DNA from 2 places in the Paraburkholderia sp. BR10882 genome. Region 2 is predicted to be linked to the other one. Evidence: predicted binding sites of a transcription regulator. Region 2 holds the regulator's gene; the other holds the start of a gene.
What was found. The regulator FliA, encoded in region 2, starts transcription of late flagellar genes. The targets are predictions, from matches to a motif close to CTAAAGTTTNNNNNNNNNNNGCCGNTA.
Positions count from the first base shown of each region.

Region 1 (12,034 bases), on a different contig from region 2:
CCCGCGCGCCACCGACTACGAGGCGTTCCTCGAGCAAGGCGATCCCGAGTTCGCCTGGGAGCCGCCGCGCAACGAATGGGACGCCATTGCGCTGAATTACACGTCGGGCACGACGGGCGACCCCAAGGGCGTGGTCTATCACCATCGCGGCGCGTATCTCAACGCGGTGAGCAATATCCTCGAATGGGACATGCCCAAGCACGCCGTGTATCTCTGGACGCTGCCGCTCTTTCATTGCAACGGCTGGTGCTTTGCGTGGACCGTCGCCGCGCGCGCGGGCGTGAACGTGTGCCTGCGCAAGTTCGACGCGAGGCTCGTGTTCGACCTCATTCGCAGCGAGCGCGTCACGCACTATTGCGGCGCGCCCATCGTGCAGGGCGCGCTCGCCGACGCACCCGCAGAGTACCGCGAAGGCATCGCTCACACGGTGTGCACGATGGTGGCAGGCGCGCCGCCCGCGCCGGCCGTGATCGCGAAGATGAAGGCGATCGGCATCGAACTCACGCATGTCTATGGTCTGACCGAGGTGTACGGCCCCGCTGCCGTATGCGCGGTACAGGCGGGCTGGCAGACGCTGCCCGACGAGGAGCAGGCGCGCCTCGCCGCACGCCAGGGCGTGCGCTATCACCTCCAAAGCGGCGTCAGCGTGCGCAATGCGCAGACGATGGAGCCCGTACCCGCCGACGGCGAAACGCTCGGCGAGATCATGTTCCGCGGCAACATCTGCATGAAGGGCTACTTGAAAAACGAGCGCGCGACGGAAGAGGCGTTCCGCGGCGGCTGGTTCCATACGGGCGACCTCGGCGTGATGACGCCCGACGGCTACGTGCGCATTACCGACCGCAGCAAGGACATCATCATCTCCGGCGGCGAGAATATTTCGAGCATCGAGGTGGAAGACACGCTGTATCGCCATCCGGCCGTCGCGCTCGCCGCCGTCGTGGCGATGCCCGATCCGAAGTGGGGCGAAGTGCCTTGCGCGTTCGTCGAACTGCGGCCCGGCGCGAGCGCCACGGCCGAGGAAATCATCGCGCACTGCCGGCTCTTTCTCGCGCACTTCAAGGTGCCACGCGCCGTGCGATTCGGCGAACTGCCGCGCACGGCCACGGGCAAGATCCAGAAATATGAGTTGCGCGCGCAACTAGGTTCGCAAAGCGCGATCGACGTGGCTGGTGCAACACCCGCGCCGAAAACACCTCGGTAAGAACGACATCGGGGCCTGCTGGCCGGTAGACGTGACGCATTCAGGCGGCCCGCGCGGCCTGAATGTAACGTCAGTTGACACCCCGACCCCCTGTGGCTCGGTCGCGATTGTCAGGTGCGGCGCTTAATCCTTTCTGCATCAAGGGTCAACTGTCAAAGCAGCCTTTCTCGCATGAAGAATCGTATGAAACGAAAGCTTACAAGTGGTCACGTTTTCCTCCGCTTCGGGCCGATAAGCTTTGAACCGTGGTCGCAACACAAAGGCATCCCGATGCCGCGTGACTGACGACGCAACCAACGAGGAGGTAACTCATGAACACGAAGAGCTGGAAGACCCCCGCCCGCGCCATCGCCGCAGCACTGATCGCCGGCGGCGCATTGATGGGCGCATCGAGCGCCTTCGCTCAATCCGCACCGTATGGGCTGCGTGCCGAATCGGCGCCGCAATACGGTCAACCGCACATGATGCCGGTGGACGCGCACGTCTCGATCGGCTGGCACGAGAACCGTTATTACGACGGCCACCGCTATTGGGAACACGACGAGTGGATGCACCATCACCCGCACGATCCGGGTCCCCCGCGCTACCGCGAGGACGACCATCGTCCGCCGCCCCCGCCGCGTTACTGATGCGCGTGATGCGCGCGTGATCCAGGGGCCGCCTTCTCTGGAGGCCCCTGAAGCGGCACACCGAGGCCGGTCTTCCCTCAAGGGAGACCGGCCTCGGCGCATTTCGGCGCCTTACTTCAGCACGCGCGTGCGAGCGCATGGATATCGTTCGGCATGCATAACAATGTGAGCACGATGCCCGCCACACGGCGTATCCGGCCTGCCGTGCCGCGCGCCGGCTGCGGCCGGAAAGGCAGATGTCAGTAATTGCAGGTAATGCGGAGGTGTTGCCGGCCGCACGGCGCGCGGGTAACGTTGATGGGCGTTTCGTTCCCCGGAGCGCACGGTGTATTCTCATTGCCCGGCCAGCGATGGCCGGGATTTTTTTGCGCACGAATGAGAACACTAGCGCCCTTCGGGTGTCACGCGCACCAGGTTTTTTTTCCGATTGCGGCCGCAATTTTGCGGACGTAAGGTGGGATTGCCTCTTGAGAACAGGCGAGCCTTGTGACCCCCGGTCGTGACACAGTCCGACCGGGGATTTTTTTGGCTTCTGTGCTTTGGAGAATCGCGTCTGCCGGAACATGCAGCGGCGCCGCGAGAGAAGGAACGATGACGGATCACCGAATGAGGAGTTCGGCTTCGCTCCAGCCAGAGCTAGATCCGTCATGCCGTGCATTATCCGGGCTGAAGGCCGGGGCGTCACTAGCATCCGGCGCAAAGAACCATTACGCAAACTGGCAAGATATGGGGACGGACGTCGAAAGCCGGCCCATGAGCATCGGTTAACATGGGGGTTTCGCCAGCAGTGCCACCCCGCTTGTGCCAACTTTCACCCTCGCCCATCCCGTCACCGCGGCACTCGATGTCCGCAAGAGCCGCTTCATCGCGCACGCCATTCCCGTTGCCGACCGCGAAGCGGCCATGGCCGAAATCCGCCGTCTGCGTGACGAACACCCCACCGCCACGCACGTTTGCTGGGCGCTGCTTGCGGGCGGCCAGTCCGGCATGTCCGACGATGGCGAACCCTCCGGAACCGCCGGGCGCCCGATCCTCGAAGTGCTGCGCCATCACGACCTGGACGGCGTACTCGCCGCCGTCGTGCGCTATTACGGCGGTGTGAAGCTCGGCGCGGGCGGCCTCGTGCGCGCCTATACCGACGCCATTGCCAGCGCCCTGCAGGGGGCCGAGCGCGTCGAGCGCATTGCGCAGGCGCGCCTCACCGTCGAACTCGGCTATCCCGACGAAACCCGCGTGCGCCACTGGATCGACCAGGAGCAGTTCACGCTCGTGCAAAGCCAGTACACCATGACGGTCCGCCTCACGATCCAGTTGCCCGCCACCGCCGTGGACGCCGCGCGCACCACGCTCACCGATCTCACGCAAGGCCGCTCGGGCTTCCCCGAGCCCGTTTGAAGCGGGCGGCTAGCCGCCGCCGCAGTGCCGATCGCGCACTTTTCAAAAACTTTTCATTTCTTTCATAAAGTTTCATGAAAGCTTGCCGTAATGAAAGCATGGCCGCGCATTCGCGCGTTCCGTCGACTCGACGCACCAGAACGAACGGACTTCTTTCATGGCAAGCACGATCACGAACACCACGACCGCCAGCACGAACAGCGCGCTGAGCGACGCCGCCCAGTCGATCATCAGCGGCGCGACCAACTCCGCACTTGACGTCAACCAGCTCGTCAAGGCGCTCGTCAACGCGAAGATCGCGGGACCGAGCGCCATCCTCAGTGCGAAGCAGACCGCCAGCAACACGACGCTATCGGCGCTCGGCACGCTGAAGTCGGCGCTCGCTTCGCTCCAGACCGCACTCGAGCCGTTCAAGGATGGCGCCGCGCTGCAGCGCTTCACCGTCACGACGAGCGAGAAGGACAAGGGCTTGAGCGCGGTGGCCGGCAAGAACGCCGTGGCGAGCAGCTTCACGGTCGAAGTCGATCGCCTCGCGACAGCGCATAAGCTCGCCTCGGACAGCTTCGACACGGGCGAGACGCTCGGGGAAGGCAGCCTCGACATCGCGATGGGCGGCAAGTCCATGCATCTGACGATCGCTGCGGGCAGCAACAAGCTCACCGACGTCGTCGCGGCGATCAACCGGGCGAAGGACAACCCAGGCGTCACGGCGTCGATCGTCAACGGCGCCGACGGCCAGCACCTCGTGCTGACCGCGAACAAGACCGGCGCGGCCAACGCGATCGACGTGCAGGCGGGCGCGGGCGTCGACACGCGGCTCGCTTCCTCGCAGATGCGCGAAGTCGAGGCAGCCGGCGACGCCGAGCTGCGCATCGACGGCACGCGCGTCACGAGCGCGAGCAACACGCTCGAGGGCGTGGTGAGCGACATCACGATCAAGCTTGCAAGCGCCTCGGTGGGCACGAAGCAAACGCTCACCGTCGCTCCCGACACCGAAGCGACGGGCACATCCATCCGCGACTTCGTGAAGGCGCACAACAGTTACGTCGATGCCCTGAACGGGCTGACCTCCTATACGGCCGCAACCGGTTCGACGAGCGCGCAGGCAGGCGCGCTGCTCGGCGACTCGATCGCGCGCACCCTCGCGGCGAGTCTGCCGGCGCTCGTTTCGGCGGGCGTGAAGGGCAGCGACGGCGTGACCCATTCGCTGGGCGAGATCGGCATCAAGCTCGACAAGAGCGGGAAGCTCGAGATCGACGACGAGACGTTCAAGAAGGCGCTGCAACCGGGCAACAGTGCGATTGCGGCGCTGTTCGGCAGCGGCGGCCTGACCACGAAGCTCAACAGCGCCATTACGCCTTACGTGCAGTCGAGCGGCATCATCGAGCGGCGCAGCACGGCCATCAACAAGGAACTCGACGACATCAAAAAGCAGTCGTCGATGCTCGATGTGCGCGCAACCCAGCTCACTGCGAAATTCAATCGCCAGTTCACCGCGCTCAATAACCTCATGTCGATCATGAACAACAACCAGCAATATCTGACACAGCTCTTTGGCGGTGCAAACAGCGCGGGCGCCCTCGCGACGAATCACAAATAAGGCTTGAATACGCCGTGATCGACGCTAGCAAACGTCGACGGCAGACAAAAAAAAGGCCGCCGAGTGAATCGGCGGCCAACAGGGGACGTGAAGAACAACCGCGAATCGAACTATCGAATCGACCCGACCGCTCCATCATGGCGAGCCAAAATTAAGACAAACTTAAACGCGCGCAAAAAACGATCGGGAATTCCGGCGCGTGAGCGCGCAGGCAATGGAAAGAACGCGTAATAATGGGCTGGCTATACTTGATCTGGTCCGCGCCGCGCAGTCATTCGCGCCCGCATGACCGTCTTCTACCCAACCCGGAAGAGCCGCCATGTTTGATCGACTGCATCGGTTTATGGAAGGCGCAGGTCCCGAGCGGCGCCATCGCGTCTGGAGCAAGGTGCGCATTTTCGTGGCCGCAATGGGCACGCTCGGCTCTGCCGCCGGCATCGCCATCGCGGTGGTCGGGCTCATCAACTTCGACCACCAGAAGGTGATTGCCGGCGTGGCCGTCATCATCGTCTGCACGGCGATCTACGTGTCGATCCTCGTGCGCGACCGCAATCGCGCCGACTAACGCACGCCGCCCGGGCGTCGCTGCCTCACTGCAGGTTCTGGCCGTCGCGCGTGACATGCACGGCGGTCGCGCCCACGTAGTCGGCGCGAATGCTGTCGCCCACCTTGATCGATTCGAGCGGCACGTCCGGCGGCGCCACCACCACGACCGTGCGGTTCGGTCCGCGCAGCGCGACCTTGCGGCTCTTGCGGTCGATCTTCTCCACCGTCGCGATCACCTGCACGCTACGCGCCGTCGCCGTCATGCCACCGGAAGCGGGCGTGGTCGCGACCGTATCGACGCGCGAGCGGATGCCCCTCGTAGCCAGCTTTTCGGCACGCAGCAGCAACGCCTCCTTGTAGAGGATGTTCACATGATCGCCGGGCTTGAGCTTGCTCACATCGCCGACTGCGGGATCGACGGCGACCGTCACCAGGTTGCGGCGCGCGCCACGCAGCGTGACCGAGTTGGTGGCCGCGTCGATGCTCACGACAGTCGCCGTGGTCTGCACCTCGCCGATCTGCAGCGCGGCGTTGGGCGCACTCCCGGGCGCGGCATCGGACGCCGTCTGCGCAAACAGCGGTACATGCGGCGACACGCCGAGGGCAAGCACGAGTATGGCGCCGAGCAGCGGCGCGGACGAATGGTAGCGCGTGGACATGAAGCCTCCTTGTGTGGATCGTGAATGCAAGAGAGCGGCATGGCGCCGCTCGCACGCATCAAGCGCTGTTCATGCAGGCTTCTTCCGCCGCACAGCGCAGGTAATGGGCATACACACGCTCACGTTCCTCGTTGGCGAGCTGGCGCTTTTCGGCAAGCCGCAGCATGCGGTGCCGGTCCGCGCCGAGCGTTTCGTAATAGCGCTCGGTATGCAAGCGCTTGAAGCGCGCATAGAAGTCCGGGCCGGGCAGGCCCGAATCGGTCGAGAGCAGCGAGGCATAGTCGGCCTCGTGCGGCGCGCACAACGCGGCCGCGGCCGCCTCGAGCTTTTCGTAACGCACCCGCAACGGCACGTCGCCCGCGAACAGGGCATGAAACGCACCGTACGGCACGAGCGAGCGCCGGCTCGCAGCGCGGCGCAACAAACGACCTACCTTTTCGTCGAGTTCTTGGTTCATCCGCAGCGGCCAGAAAGCGGGCCGCCGCCCAGGCCGCGCGTCGTTTGACGAAACGCACGGACGCATTTGGCGGCCCGAGGGATTCAGGGACCCGTTTCGCCACGCGATACGCTGCGCGGCGAATCCGGCATTCTGCATTCGTTCATTCGAATCCAATCTGCATTGCAATCGATTCGAAATGTTTGCGAAAACCATTCTGCACAAAAAAGCGAAATCACTCCCTGAAATTGCCCCATAGCCGTCATCACCCGCGCTGGACCATGCCATTGTTTGCCGCACACCTCAAAAACGCTAACAAACATCTAAAGGTGCGATCGTCGCTATTAATTCATTTTGGATAAAACCGTTTCAACTCAATATATGCTGAATACCGATTTAGTCATACAAAACAAGAAAAAGTGTTGCTTTCCAATGTTTGAGCAATTAAGTCAGGTTAACTGGCTGCAATGGGAGCAAACTTCGCATTGCGGAGTCCGTGCGAAATGGCGGCACCCATTGTTGACACACGCGAGTCGGTTGTTTTTTCCATTAGTTCAGGATTATCCACAAGTCAAGCAGACTATTTTTCCGCTAGCTATACACATTCCCTACAAAAACAATTATTAATATCCGCTGCGGAACACCGAGGCGTTTCGCAACAAGCGCCCTTCACCGGGCGTCGATTTCGCCGTCCGTCATGACCCCCGCGTCACCGCACCGGCGCCGGGTCCATGGCAAGCGACAAGACCCGCTTGCAGGAAGGGTTACAGGAGCGGCACATCCGCAATGCCGCGTGTCCGGAATCTTTCGTCGACGAGTGAACACATGCTTACCCGAACCGAGAACCTGCCGAGCGTCGCGAGAAGAATGGCCGCCGGCCAGATGTTGATGGAAGGCGCGACCGTGAATAGCGTCGCCGACTCACTCCACCTTTCCGCCCAGACGGTGAGGCGCTACAAGTCCATCGTCGAGGACGGCGGCCTTGCAGCGCTCCAGCAGATGAGCGTGGGCGGCCGGCCTTCAGTGCTCGATCAGGCCGCGCTAGGCTGGATCGCGAGCGCCCTGCATGGCTCCGCGCGAGAGCACGGCTTTGCGAGCGATGCGTGGACCAACAGCCGCGTGCGCGAGCTGATCGGCCGCCAGTTCGGCGTGCACTATTCGCGCGTCTATACCTGGCAGATCGTCTCGAACCTCGGCCTCGGCCACCGGCTGTCGAAGTCCGCGCGCTGAACGGCATGGCGGGCGTCGCGCGCCGCACGAAAGCCGGCGCGCCTCAGCCTCGCGTTGCGGGTGCATCGCGGCCTCGGCTTCCGGCTTCGGAATCCACCAGCGGCTGTGCCCCATCGCCCGTCCATTGCTGCGACCGGACCTGATTGCGGCCCGCTTCCTTGGCCTCGTAGAGCAGGCGGTCGGCGGCGGCCAGCAGCTTCGCGCCGCTGCCGCCCTCCGGCGGATTGCAGCTCGCACACCCCGCGCTCACCGTCACGCACCCATGGTGCGTACCACTCAGCGTGAGATTGTCCGACTCGATGCGTTTGCGGATCTTTTCCGCCATGCGCGTCGCGGCGTCGAGCGCCGTGCCCGGCAGCACCACCGCGAACTCTTCGCCGCCAAAGCGTGCGGCGAGATCGGTTGCGCGCCGCGATCCTGCAGCGATGCGCCCGGCCACGAACACCAGCACCTCGTCGCCGGCGGCGTGCCCGTAGGTGTCGTTGAAGAGCTTGAAGTGGTCGATGTCGAAAAACAGCACGGAAAGCGGCGTGCGTTCGCGCACCGCGTGATGCCATTCCTCCGCGAGACGGCTGTCGAGCGCGCGGCGGTTCGCAAGACCCGTGAGCGGGTCGGTCACCGCGAGACGCACGAGCTTGCCCTCGGCCACCACCTTGTCGCGCAGCGCGAAGGCGAGCATCCACGACACCGCGACCCACGCGCCGCCGAACACCGTCGTCATCACGAGGGCGATATAGCTGCGCCGCCGCCAGCCGGCGAGCACGTCCCCCACGGCGGGCGCCACGACGACGATGAACGGCGAGTTGCCCACATGCGCAAAGGTGTAGATGCGCTCGACCCCGTCGATCGCCGAGTGCGACGTGTAGGTGCCGGCGTCGCGACGCGAAAAGAACGCGAAATTCGGCAGGTCCGCGTAGCTCCAGCCGGCGCCGCGCATCGAGGGCGGCTTGCTCGCGAGCAACGTGCCGTCGCGCATCAGGATGAAGAGATGGCCGCCGGGGCCCAGGTCGATGTGCTCGAGCAGTTGCTCGAGATAGTCGAGGCGCACACCGAGCAGCGCGACGCCCGCGAACGAGCCGTCGGGCGCGTTGATGCGGCGCGTGAGGCCGATCGTGAGCGCGCCGCCGCGCAGGCGGGAATGGAACGGCTTCGAAAAGAACAGGCCCGCATGCGGGTCGCGCTGTTGCGCGATGAAGTAATCGCGGTCGGCGAACGAAATGCCGGCGGGTGAAACGTCGAAGGCGTTGCTGTGCGAGGCTATCACATGGCCCGCGGCGTCGATCACATAGGCGCCGCCCAGCCTCGACGCCGCCGTCGCCCGGTCGAACAGCACGCGCTGGCGCAGCGCCTCGGGCATGCTCCAGGTCTGCGGCTGCTGCGCCGCCTGGACCACGGCCTGTAGCGACAGGTCGTAGATCTCGACGTTGCGCGCAATGTCGTTGCTGATGAGCTGCACGAGGTTGCGCGAATTCTCCTGCGCGTGGCGCAACTCCTCGGCACGGCCCTCGTAGAGCGCCGCGTAGGTGAGGATCGCCATCACCGTCGCGACGAGCGTGCCGGAAAGCCCCGCGAAGAAGGGATAGTTGCCGATCAGGCGCGTCGCCGCCTTCGCCCGCCCGTGGGCCCAGCGGTGCACCAGAAGACGCAGCGAAAGAACCCGTTTTGGCATCTGCGCAATCCTCTTGCTGACTGCTGACGGCCCGATTCGAAGGAGCGCCGGTCTGTCGGGCATGCATCGGGCATGGCTGGCACGAATCCGTCATCAAACGGACACCTGGGCAGTTCACGATCGGAGGCGAAACCTTTGCCCACTCCCTCCCCCAGGAGCCCGCCTGCCATGCCAGAATTTTCCCTGTCACCGCAACCGGGCACCGCCCCCGCACGCGGGCGCAACGCCAGCCTGCTCGCCTTCCTCGTCGTCATCGCCGCAGGCGCCGTGTACGTGGGGATGCATCTCGCCGACGACCTCTCGCCGGTGCGCGAAAGCTCGGCGATGCCCTGGATCCTGCTCGGCATCGCGCTCCTGATCGCGCTCGGCTTCGAGTTCGTGAACGGCTTCCACGATACCGCGAATGCGGTCGCAACCGTCATCTATACGCACTCGCTTTCGCCCAATATCGCCGTGATGTGGTCGGGCGCGTGGAATTTCCTCGGCGTGCTCACCTCCACCGGCGCGGTGGCCTTCGGCATCCTGCAACTGCTGCCTGTGGAACTGATCCTGCAGGTGGGCAGCAGCGCGGGCTTCGCCATGGTGTTCGCTCTGCTCATTGCCGCGATCATCTGGAACCTGGGCACGTGGTACTTCGGCCTGCCTTCGTCGAGCTCGCATACGCTGATCGGCTCGATCATCGGCGTGGGCCTCATGAACCAGCTCATGCACGGCGCGAACGGCACGAGCGGCGTGGACTGGAGCCAGGCGCTCGGCGTGGGCAAGTCGCTGCTGTTTTCGCCGATCGTCGGCTTTTTGCTGGCCGGCCTGCTGCTGCTCATCCTCAAGGCCGTCGTGCGCGTGCCCGAGCTCTACGCGGAGCCGAAGGGCAAGGAGCCGCCCCCGTTCTGGATCCGCGCGCTGCTGATCCTCACGTGCACGGGCGTGTCGTTCGCGCACGGCTCCAACGACGGCCAGAAGGGCATGGGCCTCATCATGCTGATCCTGATCGGCACGGTGCCCACGGCCTATGCGCTGAACCGCGCCGTGACGGCCGAGCAGACGCAGACCTTCATCGCCGTCGCGCACGACGCCACGCGCGCGCTCGAGCGCTATACGAACGGCGTGGCCGCGCCCGCCGATCCGCGCGCCGAAGTGGAACGCTTCATCGGCCGCCGCGCCCTGTCGAGCACGACGGTGCCCGCGCTTGCCGCGCTGTCGAACCAGGTGACCGAACAGGTGCGCGGTTACGGCTCGCTCGCGGCAGTGCCGCAATCGGTCGTCGATAACGTGCGCAACAACATGTACGTGATTTCCGAGGCGATCCGCCTGCTCGACAAACAGAAGGCGGTGCCCTTCTCGGCCGACGACCTGAAGTCCATCAACAACTTCCGCAGCCAGATCGACCACGCGACGAAATTCATCCCGACATGGGTGAAGGTGGCCGTGGCGATCGCGCTGGGGCTCGGCACGATGGTGGGCTGGAAGCGCATCGTGGTGACGGTGGGCGAGCGCATCGGCAAACAGCACCTGACCTACGGCCAGGGCGGCTGCGCGGAGGTCGTGGCGATGGTGACGATCGGCGCGGCGGACGTGTACGGTCTGCCGGTCTCGACCACGCACGTGCTCTCCTCGGGCGTGGCGGGCACGATGGCCGCGAACGGCTCGGGCCTGCAATGGAATACGGTGCGCAGCCTCGTGATGGCATGGGTGCTCACGCTGCCCGCTTCGATCGTGCTGGCTGGCGCGCTCTATTGGTTGTTCAAGCACGTGTTCTGAGTACGAAAGGCCAGAGAAAAGCCGCGCTCCCTGCGAGGGGAGCGCGGCTTTTTGTTGCGTCGTGCGCCTTCGTTCAGACGATCGAGATTTTCAGCGTCTTGCCGCACGCTGTTACTGCGCCATGGGCATCCCAAAATCGTCGCGCTTGCCCTCGATCAGATCGAAAGCGGCCAACCCCTCAATAAATTTCCGGAATGATCATGTCCTGCGGCACCGGCTGGCGAATGTAATCCGGATGATGCACGCGCGCCGGCAGCGTGACCTGCGGGTGCTCGATCTCGTGATACGGCACCTGGCTCAGCAAGTGGTGAATACAGTTCAGGCGCGCGCGCTTCTTGTCCACGCCCTGCACGACCCACCACGGCGCCTCGGGAATGTGCGAGCGCTGCAGCATCACTTCCTTCACGTGCGTGTAGGCCTCCCAGCGGCGTCGGCTTTCGAGGTCCATCGGCGAGAGCTTCCACTGCTTGAGCGGATCGTCGATGCGGCTCTGGAAGCGCACCTCCTGCTCGTCGTCGGTGATCGAGAACCAGTACTTGACGATCTGGATGCCACTCCTCACGAGCATCTTTTCGAACTCGGGCACCGAGCGGAAGAACTCTTCGTATTCGTCGTCGGTGCAGAAGTTCATCACGCGTTCCACGCCTGCGCGGTTGTACCAGCTGCGATCGAACAGCACCATCTCGCCGCCCGCGGGCAGATGCTGCGCGTAGCGCTGGAAATACCATTGCGTGCGCTCGCGGTTGTTCGGCGCAGGCAGCGCCGCCACGCGGCACATACGCGGGTTCAGCCGCTGCGTGATGCGCTTGATGACACCGCCCTTGCCCGCCGCGTCGCGTCCCTCGAAGATCACGACGAGCCGGTGCCCCGTGCTCACGATCCAGTCCTGCATCTTCACGAGTTCGCCC
Region 1 is NZ_JBFPKP010000002.1:874,555-886,588, reverse strand. Features, by position in the region: gene AB3X99_RS09045 (acyl-CoA synthetase) at 1-1,204, shown strand, start outside; gene AB3X99_RS09040 (hypothetical protein) at 1,516-1,833, shown strand; gene AB3X99_RS09035 (YigZ family protein) at 2,635-3,228, shown strand; gene fliD (flagellar filament capping protein FliD) at 3,386-4,828, shown strand; gene AB3X99_RS09025 (DUF2964 family protein) at 5,148-5,393, shown strand; gene AB3X99_RS09020 (hypothetical protein) at 5,419-6,033, opposite strand; gene AB3X99_RS09015 (hypothetical protein) at 6,092-6,490, opposite strand; gene AB3X99_RS09010 (helix-turn-helix domain-containing protein) at 7,295-7,699, shown strand; gene AB3X99_RS09005 (diguanylate cyclase) at 7,743-9,368, opposite strand; gene AB3X99_RS09000 (inorganic phosphate transporter) at 9,537-11,126, shown strand; gene ppk2 (polyphosphate kinase 2) at 11,305-12,034, opposite strand, start outside.
Region 1: fliD (flagellar filament capping protein FliD) is a predicted target of FliA. The motif match lies at 3,293-3,319, and genes of this name have one in related genera.

Region 2 (12,034 bases):
CTGACTTCACGCTATTCGCGCAACGTGTGGCTGCGCCCTTTCCGGTTCCTTTCGGGCGCCGCGCTCGTTGCCCTGGTTTCGCTCGTCGCCGCCTGCGGGGGCGGGGGCGGCAGCAGCGGTAGCAGTAGCAGCAGCTCGAGCGGCAGCAGTGGCGGCAGCGGCTCCGCGGTTCCCAGTCCCACACAGCAGCCCACCGCGGCTACCGCCGCGAATACCGTGGGCGTCGTCGTCAATCGCGGACTGACCGGCACGCTGCCCAATATTCCCACTGTCAGCGTGACGATCTGCGTGGCCGGCACGAGCACCTGCGAGACCGTCGACAACATTCAGGTCGATACGGCGTCGTTCGGGCTGCGCCTGCTCGCGTCGGCGGTGCCGAACCTGTTGGGCTCGCTGCCCAAGGCGACGGCCAACGGCGGCACCCTCGCCGAATGCACGGCCTTCGCCGACGGCTACACGTGGGGCACGGTGCGTCCCGCCGACGTGAAGATCGGCGGCGAAACGGCGTCCAATATTCCGATCCAGATCATCGGCGACCTGAACTCGAACACGGTGCCGTCGGCGTGCGCGAGCTTCGGCAGCGCGCAGGACACGGTGCAGGACCTGGGCGCGAACGGCATTCTCGGTATCGGCGTTGCGCCTTATGACAACCTCGGCACTTATTACTCCTGCCCCGGCGACACGAACTGCGTCACGGCAACGGTCACGCAAACCCAGTTGGTGGCCAATCCGGTGCCCAGGTTCGGCACGGACGGCAACGGCGTGATCCTCGAGATGGCCCCCGTATCCGATAACGGCGCGCCCAGTGCGACGGGCACGCTCGTGTTCGGCATCGGTACGCAGTCGAACAACGCGATGACCGCCGCGCAAAGCTACAACACGGACTCGTGGGGCAGGCTCAGCTCCACCTTCAACGGGCGCACGCTCCAGACCTTCCTCGACTCGGGTTCGAACGCGATCTTCTTCGTCGACAGCGCCCTGCCGCAGTGCGGCGGCAATCTCGGCACGTTCTATTGCCCTACGTCCACCCAGTCCTTCAGCGCTGCACTCGCGTCCAATAACGGCGCAACGACGGGCACCGCGACCTTCAATGTCGCGAACGCGAACGCATTGCTCGGCAGCGGCGCTAACTATGCGGCCAACAACCTGGCGGGGCAGCTCGGGTCGGCGGCGGCGCTCGACCTGGGGTTGTCGTTCTTCTATGGCCGCTACGTGTACTACGGCATGGACATGAGCGCGTCCGGCGGCAAGGCGCCGTTCGTCGCGTTCTGAAATCGCGGGCGCTGAGGGTGCGTAGGCCGTGAAGTTGGCGGCCCGCGAGCGCGCGCGCATCGTGTGCCGGCGTTCGCCGATGATGCCGCCCCGGTTCCATCGGCCGAAATACCCTGATTTCCCCGTCCTACTCCGCCAATCGCCGCTTGGCTTGCGCGGCAATAATCGCTGTCACTGAAAAAGGGCGCGCGCCAGCCGCGCAGCCGCGACGAGCGGCGCGTGCCCGCGACCGGAGCATGCGTGGCTGAGGACAGCGACCTCGAGAAAACCGAATCCGCCACTCCCAAGCGCCTCGAAAAGGCGCGGGAGGAGGGGCAGGTTCCGCGTTCCCGGGAGCTGGCGACATTCGCGCTGCTCTCGGCGGGCTTCTATGGCACGTGGATGCTCTCCGGCACGATCGGCGAGCATCTGCAAGCCATGATGCGCGGCGCGTTCTCGTTCAATCACGCGGGGGCGTTCGAAACCAGCCGCATGCTGATCGGCGCCGGCGTCGCGGCGCGCGAAGGTCTCATGGCGCTCATGCCGGTGCTCGCGCTCACGGGGCTCGCCGCGCTGCTCGCGCCGATGGCGCTCGGCGGCTGGCTCATCTCGACGAAGGCGCTGCAGCCGAACTTCGGCCGCCTCAATCCGATGTCGGGGCTCGGGCGGATCTTCTCCGTGAACGGGCCGATCCAGCTCGGCATGTCGCTCGCCAAGACGCTCGTGGTGGGCGTGATCGGCGGCTGGGCGCTGTGGAGCCGGCGCGACGAGATTCTCGGGCTCGCCATGCAGCCTGCGCCGCGCGCGTTCGCCGACGCGATGCATCTGATCGGCGTGTGCTGCGGCATGACGGTCGCCGGCATGTTCGTGGTCGCCGCGCTCGACGTGCCGTACCAGCTCTGGTCGTACTACCGCAAGCTGCGCATGACCAAGGAAGAAGTGAAGCGCGAGCACAAGGAAAACGAAGGCGATCCGCACGTGAAGGGGCGCATTCGCCAGCAGCAGCGCGCCGCCGCGCGCCGCCGCATGATGACTCAGGTGCCAAAGGCCGACGTGGTCGTGACCAACCCGACGCACTTCGCCGTCGCGCTCAAGTACGCCGATGGCGAGATGCGCGCGCCGAAGGTCGTCGCCAAGGGCGTGAACCTCGTGGCCGCGCGCATCCGCGAGATCGCGACCGAGAACAACGTGCCGCTGCTCGAAGCGCCGCCGCTCGCCCGCGCGCTCTATTACAACGTCGACATCAACCGCGAAATTCCGGGTCCGCTCTACGGCGCGGTCGCCCAGGTGCTGGCGTGGGTCTATCAGCTCAAGCGCTTTCGCGAGCATGGCGGCGACGTGCCGATGGAGCCGACCGACCTCGACGTGCCACCCGAAATGGACAAGGGCGCGATGAGCGACGAAGACGAAGCCAGCGAAGCCGACGAAGCCCTCACCCCCGAGGAGCGCGCGGCCGCCGAGGCCGCCAGTCGCGCGAACGCGGCAAATTCCACGAACGCAGCGAACGCGGCGAACGCAAACAACGCATCGAATACCGCTGGCCGCGCCGATGACAATCCGGCGCGCGACGGCACTGAAGGAGCAACAGAATGAACGCCCGCACCGGTTTCCTCGCGCGGCGCCCGGAGATGCTGCAAAGCACGAATCTGCGCGCGCTGGCGGGACCGATCCTGATCTGCATGATCCTCGGCATGATGATCCTGCCGTTGCCGCCGTTCCTGCTGGATCTGCTGTTCACTTTCAACATCGCGCTTTCGGTGATGGTGCTGCTCGTCAGCATGTACACCATGAAGCCGCTCGACTTCGCGGCGTTCCCGAGCGTGCTGCTGTTCTCCACGCTCCTGCGGCTCTCGCTGAACGTGGCCTCCACGCGTATCGTGCTGCTCGAAGGCCACACCGGCCCGGGGGCAGCGGGCCAGGTGATCGAGTCGTTCGGCCACTTCCTCGTGGGCGGCAACTTCGCCGTGGGTATCGTGGTGTTCGTGATCCTCATGGTCATCAACTTCATGGTGATCACGAAGGGCGCGGGCCGTATCGCCGAAGTGTCCGCGCGCTTCACGCTCGACGCGATGCCCGGCAAGCAGATGGCGATCGACGCCGACCTGAACGCGGGCCTCATCAACGAAGAAGCGGCCCGCAAGCGCCGCAGCGAGATTGCCCAGGAAGCCGAGTTCTACGGCTCGATGGACGGTGCGAGCAAGTTCGTGCGCGGCGACGCCATCGCCGGCCTGCTGATCATGGTGATCAACATCGTGGGCGGCCTGATCGTGGGCGTCGTGCAGCACGGCATGCCGCTCGCCTCGGCGGGCGAGACCTACACGCTGCTGACCATCGGTGACGGCCTCGTCGCACAGATTCCGTCGCTCGTCATCTCGACGGCGGCCGGCGTGATCGTCTCGCGCGTGGCGACCAACGAAGACATCGGCACGCAGCTCACCGGCCAGCTCTTCACGAACCCGCGCGTGCTGATGATCACGGGCGCGATCATCGTCATGATGGGCCTGATTCCGGGCATGCCGCACTTTGCGTTTCTGCTGCTCGGCGGCGGTGCGATCCAGCTCGGCCGCACGCTGAAGAAGAACGCCGCAGCGAAGAAGGCGAGCGCCGTGATCGCCGACGCCGCGCCCGCCGCGCTTGCGCCCGTAGAAAACGCCGAGGCGACCTGGGACGACGTGGCGCTCATCGACACGCTCGGCCTCGAAGTGGGCTACCGCATCATTCCGCTCGTCGACAAGAACACCGACGGCGAGCTGCTCAAGCGCATCAAGAGCATCCGCAAGAAGTTCGCGCAGGAAATCGGCTTCTTGCCGCCCGTCATCCATATTCGCGACAACCTGGAGCTGCGCCCGAACGCCTACCGGATTGCATTGAAGGGCGTGGAAGTGGGCACGGGCGAGGCCTACCCGGGCCAGTGGCTCGCGATCAACCCGGGCCAGGTGAGCGCGGTGTTGCCCGGCACGCCGACCACGGACCCGGCGTTCGGCCTGCCCGCCGTGTGGATCGATTCGAACGTGCGCGAGCAGGCGCAGGTGTTCGGCTACACGGTGGTGGATTCGAGCACGGTGGTGGCGACGCACCTGAATCACCTCGTCGTCATGCACGCGGCCGAACTGCTCGGGCGCCGCGAAGTCCAGGCGCTGCTCGAGCGCGTGCAGAAGGACACGCCTTCGCTCGTGGACGACCTCGTGCCGAAGGTGCTGCCGGTCACGACGCTGCAGAAGGTGCTGCAGAACCTGCTGGAAGAAGGCGTGCCGATCCGCGACATGCGCACGATCATGGAATCGCTCGCGGAGCACACGCCGCGCATCACCGACGCCCACGATCTGACGGCGGCGGTGCGCATCGCGCTCGGCCGCGCGATCACGCAGCAATGGTTCCCCGGCAACGCCGACATGCAGGTGATGGGCCTCGACGCGAACCTCGAGCGCGTGCTGTCGCAGACGCTCACCTCCGGCCCGAACCCCGGCCTCGAACCGGGTCTCGCGCACACGCTGCTCACGCAGACCGAGCAGGCGATGGGGCGTCAGCAGGCGCTGGGTCTCGCGCCGGTGATGCTCGTGCAGCACGCGCTGCGGCCCATGCTGTCGCGCTTCCTGCGCCGCAGTCTGCCGCAGCTCAAGGTGCTGTCGTATGCCGAGGTGCCCGATACGCGCAACGTGAAGGTGGTGAACGTGATCGGGGCGCACTGATCGCGCTGCCGCATCTGGACGAGAAAAAGCCCGCTTCTTGCGGGCTTTTTCGTTAGCCGCGCCGCGTGCGAGCCTTTCTGCACGTAATTTTTGCCTGTGCGCAGCCCCGCCACCGATTCCGCGAATTGCCCGCATTTCTCCGCCCTGATCCATCGATCATGGGGGGCTCACCTTCGAAATAATTCCAACATCGGAAAAGGCCTTGCACAGGACGCCAGGCCGGCAGCAATCCAGCGCCATTCCAGCAACAGACGACCGGCGGCGGCATTGGCCGCTCACCTCATCAGGGGCTTAGCTTGAACATTCGCAAATTCATCGGTGGCACCAGCCGCGACGCGTTACGGCTCGTACGCGAAGCGTTGGGTGCGGACGCCGTCGTTCTGTCGAACCGTACGCTCGACGACGGCAGCGTCGAAATCGTCGCGCTCGCGGACCGCGATCTCGCGGCGATCGCGCCGGCCGATGCTGCCGCCGCGCAAGGCCTGGGTGGCCTCGTGGCGCAAAGTGGTCAAGGCGCCCCGTTCGCGCAGCCCTCCGCCGCCATGACGCAGATGTCGCGCACGCCGCGCAGCGCGCCTGGCGCCGCTCCCGCGGCGCTCGCCGCCCCGGTGGGCGGTGCGAACCCCTACGCGAGCGGCATGCCGGACGTGTTCTCGTCGGTGTTCGGCGCGAGCCCGGAAGTGGGCGCCGAAAACGGCAGCGCGAGTGCCGACGCCGATGCCGATGGCGACCAGGCCGCCGACACCGCCGTCTCGCTCGGCAAGGAAGCGGCGGCCGCGTCGGCCGCCATTGCGCCGCTTTCGGCTTCGTCGCCTTCTTCGCGCGCCGCGGCAGGCCAGCAGGCCGCGCAATCGGCGATGCCGCCCACGCTGCAATCCGCGATGCAGGCCGCCCAATCGCAACAAGCTGTCCCGCATGCGCATTCGCCGCTGCAAATGGCGCTGCAGGCCGCGACCGAGTCGCTCGCCTCGCCGGCCTTTGCACCATCGTTTGCGTCCACGGCGCCGGCCGCCAACGCCAACGCCCAGGCCGCCGCACGTGAAGCCGCAGCGCGGCTCGAACAGGCCGCCGCCGCGCAGACGAGCGACGCGCCGCGCACCATGGCCGAATCGAACCCCTGGCTGATCGACCACGCCCGCCGTATCGCGAACCAGCAGAACGCGCCGCGCGTGCCGGGCATGACGCCTGCCACCGCCGCCGCGCGCGGCCTTGGCAGCGTCGCCGATCCGGTGCTGCCGCCCGACGTTGACGCCAGCACGCCCGACTGGGCGCTCGAGGCCGCTCATGTCGCCGCGCGCCGCGCCGCGCAGCGCCTCGGCCACGGTCCGGAAGCCGCGGGCCCCGCGCCCGGCAGCCGCAATGCGCAGGGCGCCGATGCGGCGCAAAGCGTGAGCGAAGCGATCCGCGCGCGCATCGAGCAGGTCGTCAACGAAACCGTGATGAACGAGCTCGCCTCCATGCGCGGCATGATGGAAGAGCAGTTCGCGGGCCTCCTGTGGGGCGAGCGCCAGCGCCGCAGCCCGGTGCAGGGCGCGCTCACCAAGCAGCTGTTCGCCGCAGGCTTCTCGGCGCAACTGGTGAAGATGATGATCGACCGGCTGCCCGACGTGCAGACCGAAGAGGCCGGCATGGAGTGGCTCCAGTCGGTGCTCGAATCGAACCTCCCCGTGCTCGAAGACGAACAGGCGCTGATGGAGCGCGGCGGTGTGTTCGCGCTGATGGGCCCGACGGGCGTGGGCAAGACCACGACCACCGCGAAGCTCGCCGCGCGCTGCGTGATGCGCTTCGGCGCGAGCAAGGTGGCGCTGCTCACCACCGACAGCTACCGTATCGGCGGCCACGAGCAACTGCGCATCTTCGGCAAGATCCTCGGCGTTTCGGTGCACGCGGTGCGTGACGGCGCGGACCTCCAGCTCGCGCTCACCGAACTCAAGAACAAGCACATCGTGCTGATCGACACGATCGGCATGAGCCAGCGCGACCGCGCCGTGGCCGACCAGATCGCCATGCTGTGCGGCGCGGGCCGCCCGGTGCAGCGCCTTCTGCTGCTCTCGGCGACCAACCACGGCGACACGCTCAACGAAGTCGTGCAGGCCTACCAGAGCGGCCCGGACAACGCGCCGCTCACGGGCTGCATCCTCACCAAGCTCGACGAGGCGACCAACCTCGGCAGCGCGCTCGACACCGTGCTGCGCTACAAGCTGCCGGTGCATTACGTCTCGACGGGCCAGAAGGTCCCCGAGAACCTTTACGTGGCGACGCGCCGCTTCCTGATCCGCAGCGCTTTCTGCATTCCGCGAGAGAGTTCGCCGTTCGTGCCGCACGAAGACGATATCCCGGCGCTGCTGTCGGCACTCTCGACGCGTACGAATTCGCAGGCTCCCGAGGTCAGGTTTGGATAAGTTCGTAATCGATCAAGCTGAAGGGCTGCGGCGGCTTCTCGCGCGTGAAGGCTCGCGCGTGGTCGCGGTGACGGGCGGTGCAGGTTCGCCCGGACGCACGACCACGGTGGTCAATCTCGCGGCGGCGCTCACCGCGCAGGGCAAGGACGTGCTCGTGATCGACGAGTGTCTGGGACCCCGCTCGGTTTGTGCGCTGGTGGGCGGTGTGCGCGGCGCAGGCAACTTCGCCGCCGTCGTGCGCGGCGAGCGCACGCTCGACGAAGCCGTGGGCCGCCATGCGCTCGGCTTCGGCGTGCTGGCCGCCTCGCGCGACAATCGCGCGCAGTACACGTCCGCCCAGCTGCAGAAGGTCATTTCGGGCCCCGCGGACATCGTACTGATCGACGCGCAGCTCGACGCCGATGGCGCGCTTTCGCCGCTCGCCATGCATGCGCACGATGTGCTGATCGTGATGCGCATCGGTGCGCAGTCGATCACGGACGCCTACGCGTGCATGAAACGGCTGCACTTCGCGCATGCGATCGCGCAGTTTCGCGTGCTCGCGAATCATGTGGCGAACGCGAGCGACGCGCAGGCCGCGATCGAGAATCTCGCAGGAGTGGCGAGCCGCTACCTGAGCGTGTCGCTCGACAGCGCCGGAAGCGTCGCCGCCGATCAGCACATGGCGCAGGCGCTCAGGCTTGCGCGCTGCATCGTCGATGCGTTTCCGTCGACGGCCGCCGCGCGTGATTTCCGCCACGTGGCCGCCGAGCTGCCGCACTGGCCGATGCGACCCGCGGTCTCGGCGTGCTCGCCGGCCACGGCACGCGCCAATGCACTGTTCGGCGCGAAGGACGAAGAACATGAAGCGGCGGGCCACGCACCCGTCGACGATCCGGACGGCGCGCCGCAAGCCGGCGTCCAGCCCCACGCTACCCAAGCAACAAACGCCGCACACAGCACGCTCGCCGCGAACGCCGATTCGTTCGTAGCGGCCGTGACGGGTGTGCATCCCGCACCCAACGCAACATCCGCGTCCGCTCCGGCCCATGTGGGCTGGCGGACCGATACGCCCGCGCAGCGGACGTCGCCGCAGCACGTCTGACGTGCGCACGACGACGCCAACAGGGAGATGAGAAGTGGAGAGCACGATGTATAACGCTCAAGGAAAAATTTCGCAGGCCGACGTGCTCGCGAAATACGCGCCGCTCGTCAGACGGCTCGGCTTGCAGCTCGTCGCCAAGATGCCGGCGAGCGTGGACCTCGACGACCTGATCCAGGCCGGCATGATCGGCCTGCTCGACGCGGCCAACCGCTACAAGGAAGATCAGGGCGCGCAGTTCGAGACCTACGCGAGCCAGCGCATTCGCGGCGCAATGCTCGACGAGTTGCGCAGCAACGACTGGCTGCCGCGCAGCCTGCGCCGCACCTCGCGTGAAGTGGAAAGCGCGGTGCACAAGGTGGAGCAGCGGCTCGGGCGCTCGGCGAGCGAGACGGAGATCGCCGAGCATCTGAGCATGCCGCTCGACGAGTATCAGAGCATGCTGCAGGAACTGCATGGCAGCCAGCTCATCTACTACGAAGACTTCGACCGCTCCGCCGAGGACGAACCGTTCCTCGACCGCTACTGCGTCGATCATTCGGACCCGCTTTCGGCCCTGCTCGACGACAGCCTGCGCGGCGCGCTCATCGAGGCGATCGACCGGCTGCCCGAGCGCGAAAAGCTGCTCATGTCGCTCTATTACGAGCGCGGCATGAACCTGCGCGAAATCGGCGCGGTGATGGAGGTGAGCGAGTCGCGCGTGTGCCAGCTGCACAGCCAGGCTGTGGCGCGACTGCGCACGCGGCTGCGCGAGATGTCGTGGGCCGGCCAGGAGAATTGAGGCGGTAGACGGCGCGCGCGGCGGCCAGCGCGAGCGGGACTAAAGTTGCAATGACAGAGCCGGGGTGCGAGAGCGCCCCGGCTTTTTTGTTGGTGGACTGGACTCGCGCAAAACAAAAAAGCCGAAGCATCACTGCTTCGGCTTTTGACTTTGGCGGACGATCTACGCGCGCTTACAGCCCGAACGCCGGCAACCGCCCATCGGGACCGTACAGCATCGAGCCGTTGCCCGTTTCGCCGCGCAGGATCGAGAGCGCGCGGCGGTTATGCTCCATGCGCGTGCGGATCATCATGCCAATGGTGAGATTCTTGCGGCGCGCGCGCTCGGTCGACCCCTTGAGCAGCGCCCACTGACTTGCCAGACGCGCGTCGCCGTCGCAGGCCATTTCGATGCCCTTGCGGCCGCCCGGCAGGCCGAGGCCGGCCAGTTGCGCGTCGCGCGCTTTTTCGAGGCCCGCGAGACGCTGCGTGAGCGTCGTCTTCTGCTCGACGATTTGCGGGAGCGCCTCCATGCCATCGGCCGACACGAGCGCCTTCTCTTCATAGGCGAGCAGCGACGCGAACGCCTCGACCGTGGCGTGTTCGTCGATCAGTGTGGCCAACAGGGCATCTTTCATTGCAAGGCACCAAAAAAAGCGAGGTTTGCGCGGCGCTCGCGCATCGGGCGTCAGTTGCCCGACGTCGGCTTCATGAGGTCGCGCGCGGTCTGGATCACGCCGTCGGCGATCTTGCCGGAGTCGATCTGCAACGTGCCGTTGCGGATCGCGTCCTTGATCGACTGCACGTGCGCCGTGTCGATGTCGGCGGAACCGCTCGCCGCGAGCGAGCGCATCGTCGACGAGAGCGACGACAGGCTCACGTTCGCGCCGCCTTGAGCGGCGGCGATCGTGCCGACTGCCGCGCCGGAGGTGGTAGCGGTGTCGGTGCTTACGCCGGTCGAATCGGCTTGCGAGCGCGCGAGGCCATCCTGCAGCGTGCGCGGATCATTGCGGGTGGAGGAGTCAACTTTCACGATGGGCGTTCCTGATCGATTTGACCTTGATAACGGCACAGGTCGGGCCGAACTTTAGCCGAAAAATCCCACCGTTACATGCTGTTACGTGTGCTGACGCACAAAGCCGGAGACGGCCGGATCGGGCCGCCGGACGGGGCTCGGCGCGCCCTGATCCGGCCCTTGCCAGCGCTTACGGCCCTAGATCTGCACCTGCACGGTACCCGCGTCCTTGACCACGCCCGAGATGATCTGGCCGCCGCTCGTGCGCACGCGCACCTGCTGGCCCGGCTCGGCGTTGTTGAGCGCGCTGCCCTCGGCGGAGATCGTGAAGTTGCTGCCCACGGCAATCACCTTGACCGTCTGGCCGATGACCACCGAGGCGGCGCTGCGCAGCATGTCGGTGCGCAGCGGCAGTCCCGCGGAAATCCGGGCGAGCGCGACGGCGCCGGTCGCCTGGTTGGGATCGGTGATGATGGTCTGCGGCAGGTTCGCGAGGTCGCCCGCGCGCGGCATGAAATCGGCGGCCGAAAGCGCTTCGCCCGCGCCGATCTGGCGCGAGGCCACGTAGTAGGTCACGTCCACCGCAATGCGCGCGCTCACATAGAGCGTCCACGGCTTCGCGCCGATGCAGCGCACGCCCACGGTCGTGTGGCCATAGGTGCGCGCGCCCGGCGGCATGAACGGCTCGAGTGACGTGCAGCCTGCGAGGCCACGCGGAAACACCGGCGCGACCGTGATGCTCACGTGGCCCGGCAAGCCTGCCGACTGCTGCTGCAGGAAGGCGAGCGCGGCGGCTCGGATCGATTCGCCGTCCTGCTGGCCCGGCGGCGTGGCCTGCACGTTCGTGGCGACGGCGCTGGTATTGGGATTCGGCGGCGCGCCGGCGCTTGCGCTGGCAACCGGCTTCGCGAGCGTCGCCGCGCCGGCGTCCACGACCACCGGGGCGACGCGGTTCGGTGCGGTAGACAGGTTCACGCGCTGCAGCGTGCCCGAATTGTTCGCGTTGGCCGCCGGCACGCGCATGGGCTGGGCGCTCGCGCCCGGCGCGGGAACCGTGACGATGCGCGGCGCGTCGCCTTGGGGCGCGCGCTCGCCGGGACCCGGAATCGTGATCATGCCGTTCGACTCGACGCCCGCGCGTGCATCCTCCGGCACGCCGCGCGAATTCAGATCGGCGTAGCTGGCCGCGCGCAACGGTGCGGCCTCATTGGCGGGAGCAACGCTGGCCACAGCCGCGGCGGGCTTCTTCACATTGCTCGCGAGCATCGCGTTCATCTGCGCGGCGTCGGCGCCCGAGCGGTCGCCGGGGCCCGCAATGAAGATCTGGCTGCCGGCGGCTTCAGGTTGCGCCGGAGTTTGTGCATGAGCGAGCGTGCCGCCAAAGAGCGCGCTGCCAAGGGCGCAGGCCAGCACGCATGTCCAGGACGCGCGCCACGACAGCGCGCGCGCACGCCGCTCCAGGCCGGCGTGCGGCCTACGGAAAGGGGCAGTCTGCGGCATTGTCGTTCTCCATCGATTGCATTGACACGCCTCGCATTCTAGGCGGCGCCCCCCGCGCGCTTGCGTCGAATAGAGGGGCGCTTTACCGGCTATTCGTCCGATTGGTTCTTGCCACCCCCGCCTAATATTCCACTCCATGCGCAAAGGCCTTCGGACCACGCGCCTAACGTTTGCGCCGGTTTCCCCGCCGCCTGGCGAGCCCGCCGCGCTCACGCCGAATCCTTTTTCGTTTCACGGAGAACGCCCGATGCTGGACAAACTCGATGCCGAGTTCGCCTTTGGGCGCGAAGCGCTCGATGTGCGCGCCACGCGGCAGGCATTGATCTCTTCGAACATC
Region 2 is NZ_JBFPKP010000011.1:92,584-104,617, reverse strand. Features, by position in the region: gene AB3X99_RS25835 (DUF3443 domain-containing protein) at 25-1,272, shown strand; partial or broken gene flhB (flagellar biosynthesis protein FlhB) at 1,513-2,685, shown strand; gene flhA (flagellar biosynthesis protein FlhA) at 2,841-4,940, shown strand; gene flhF (flagellar biosynthesis protein FlhF) at 5,237-7,342, shown strand; partial or broken gene AB3X99_RS25815 (MinD/ParA family protein) at 7,335-8,117, shown strand; gene AB3X99_RS25810 (RNA polymerase sigma factor FliA) at 8,473-9,204, shown strand; gene AB3X99_RS25805 (flagella synthesis protein FlgN) at 9,377-9,820, opposite strand; gene flgM (flagellar biosynthesis anti-sigma factor FlgM) at 9,871-10,215, opposite strand; gene flgA (flagellar basal body P-ring formation chaperone FlgA) at 10,396-11,697, opposite strand; gene AB3X99_RS25790 (flagellar basal body protein) at 11,945-12,034, shown strand, end outside.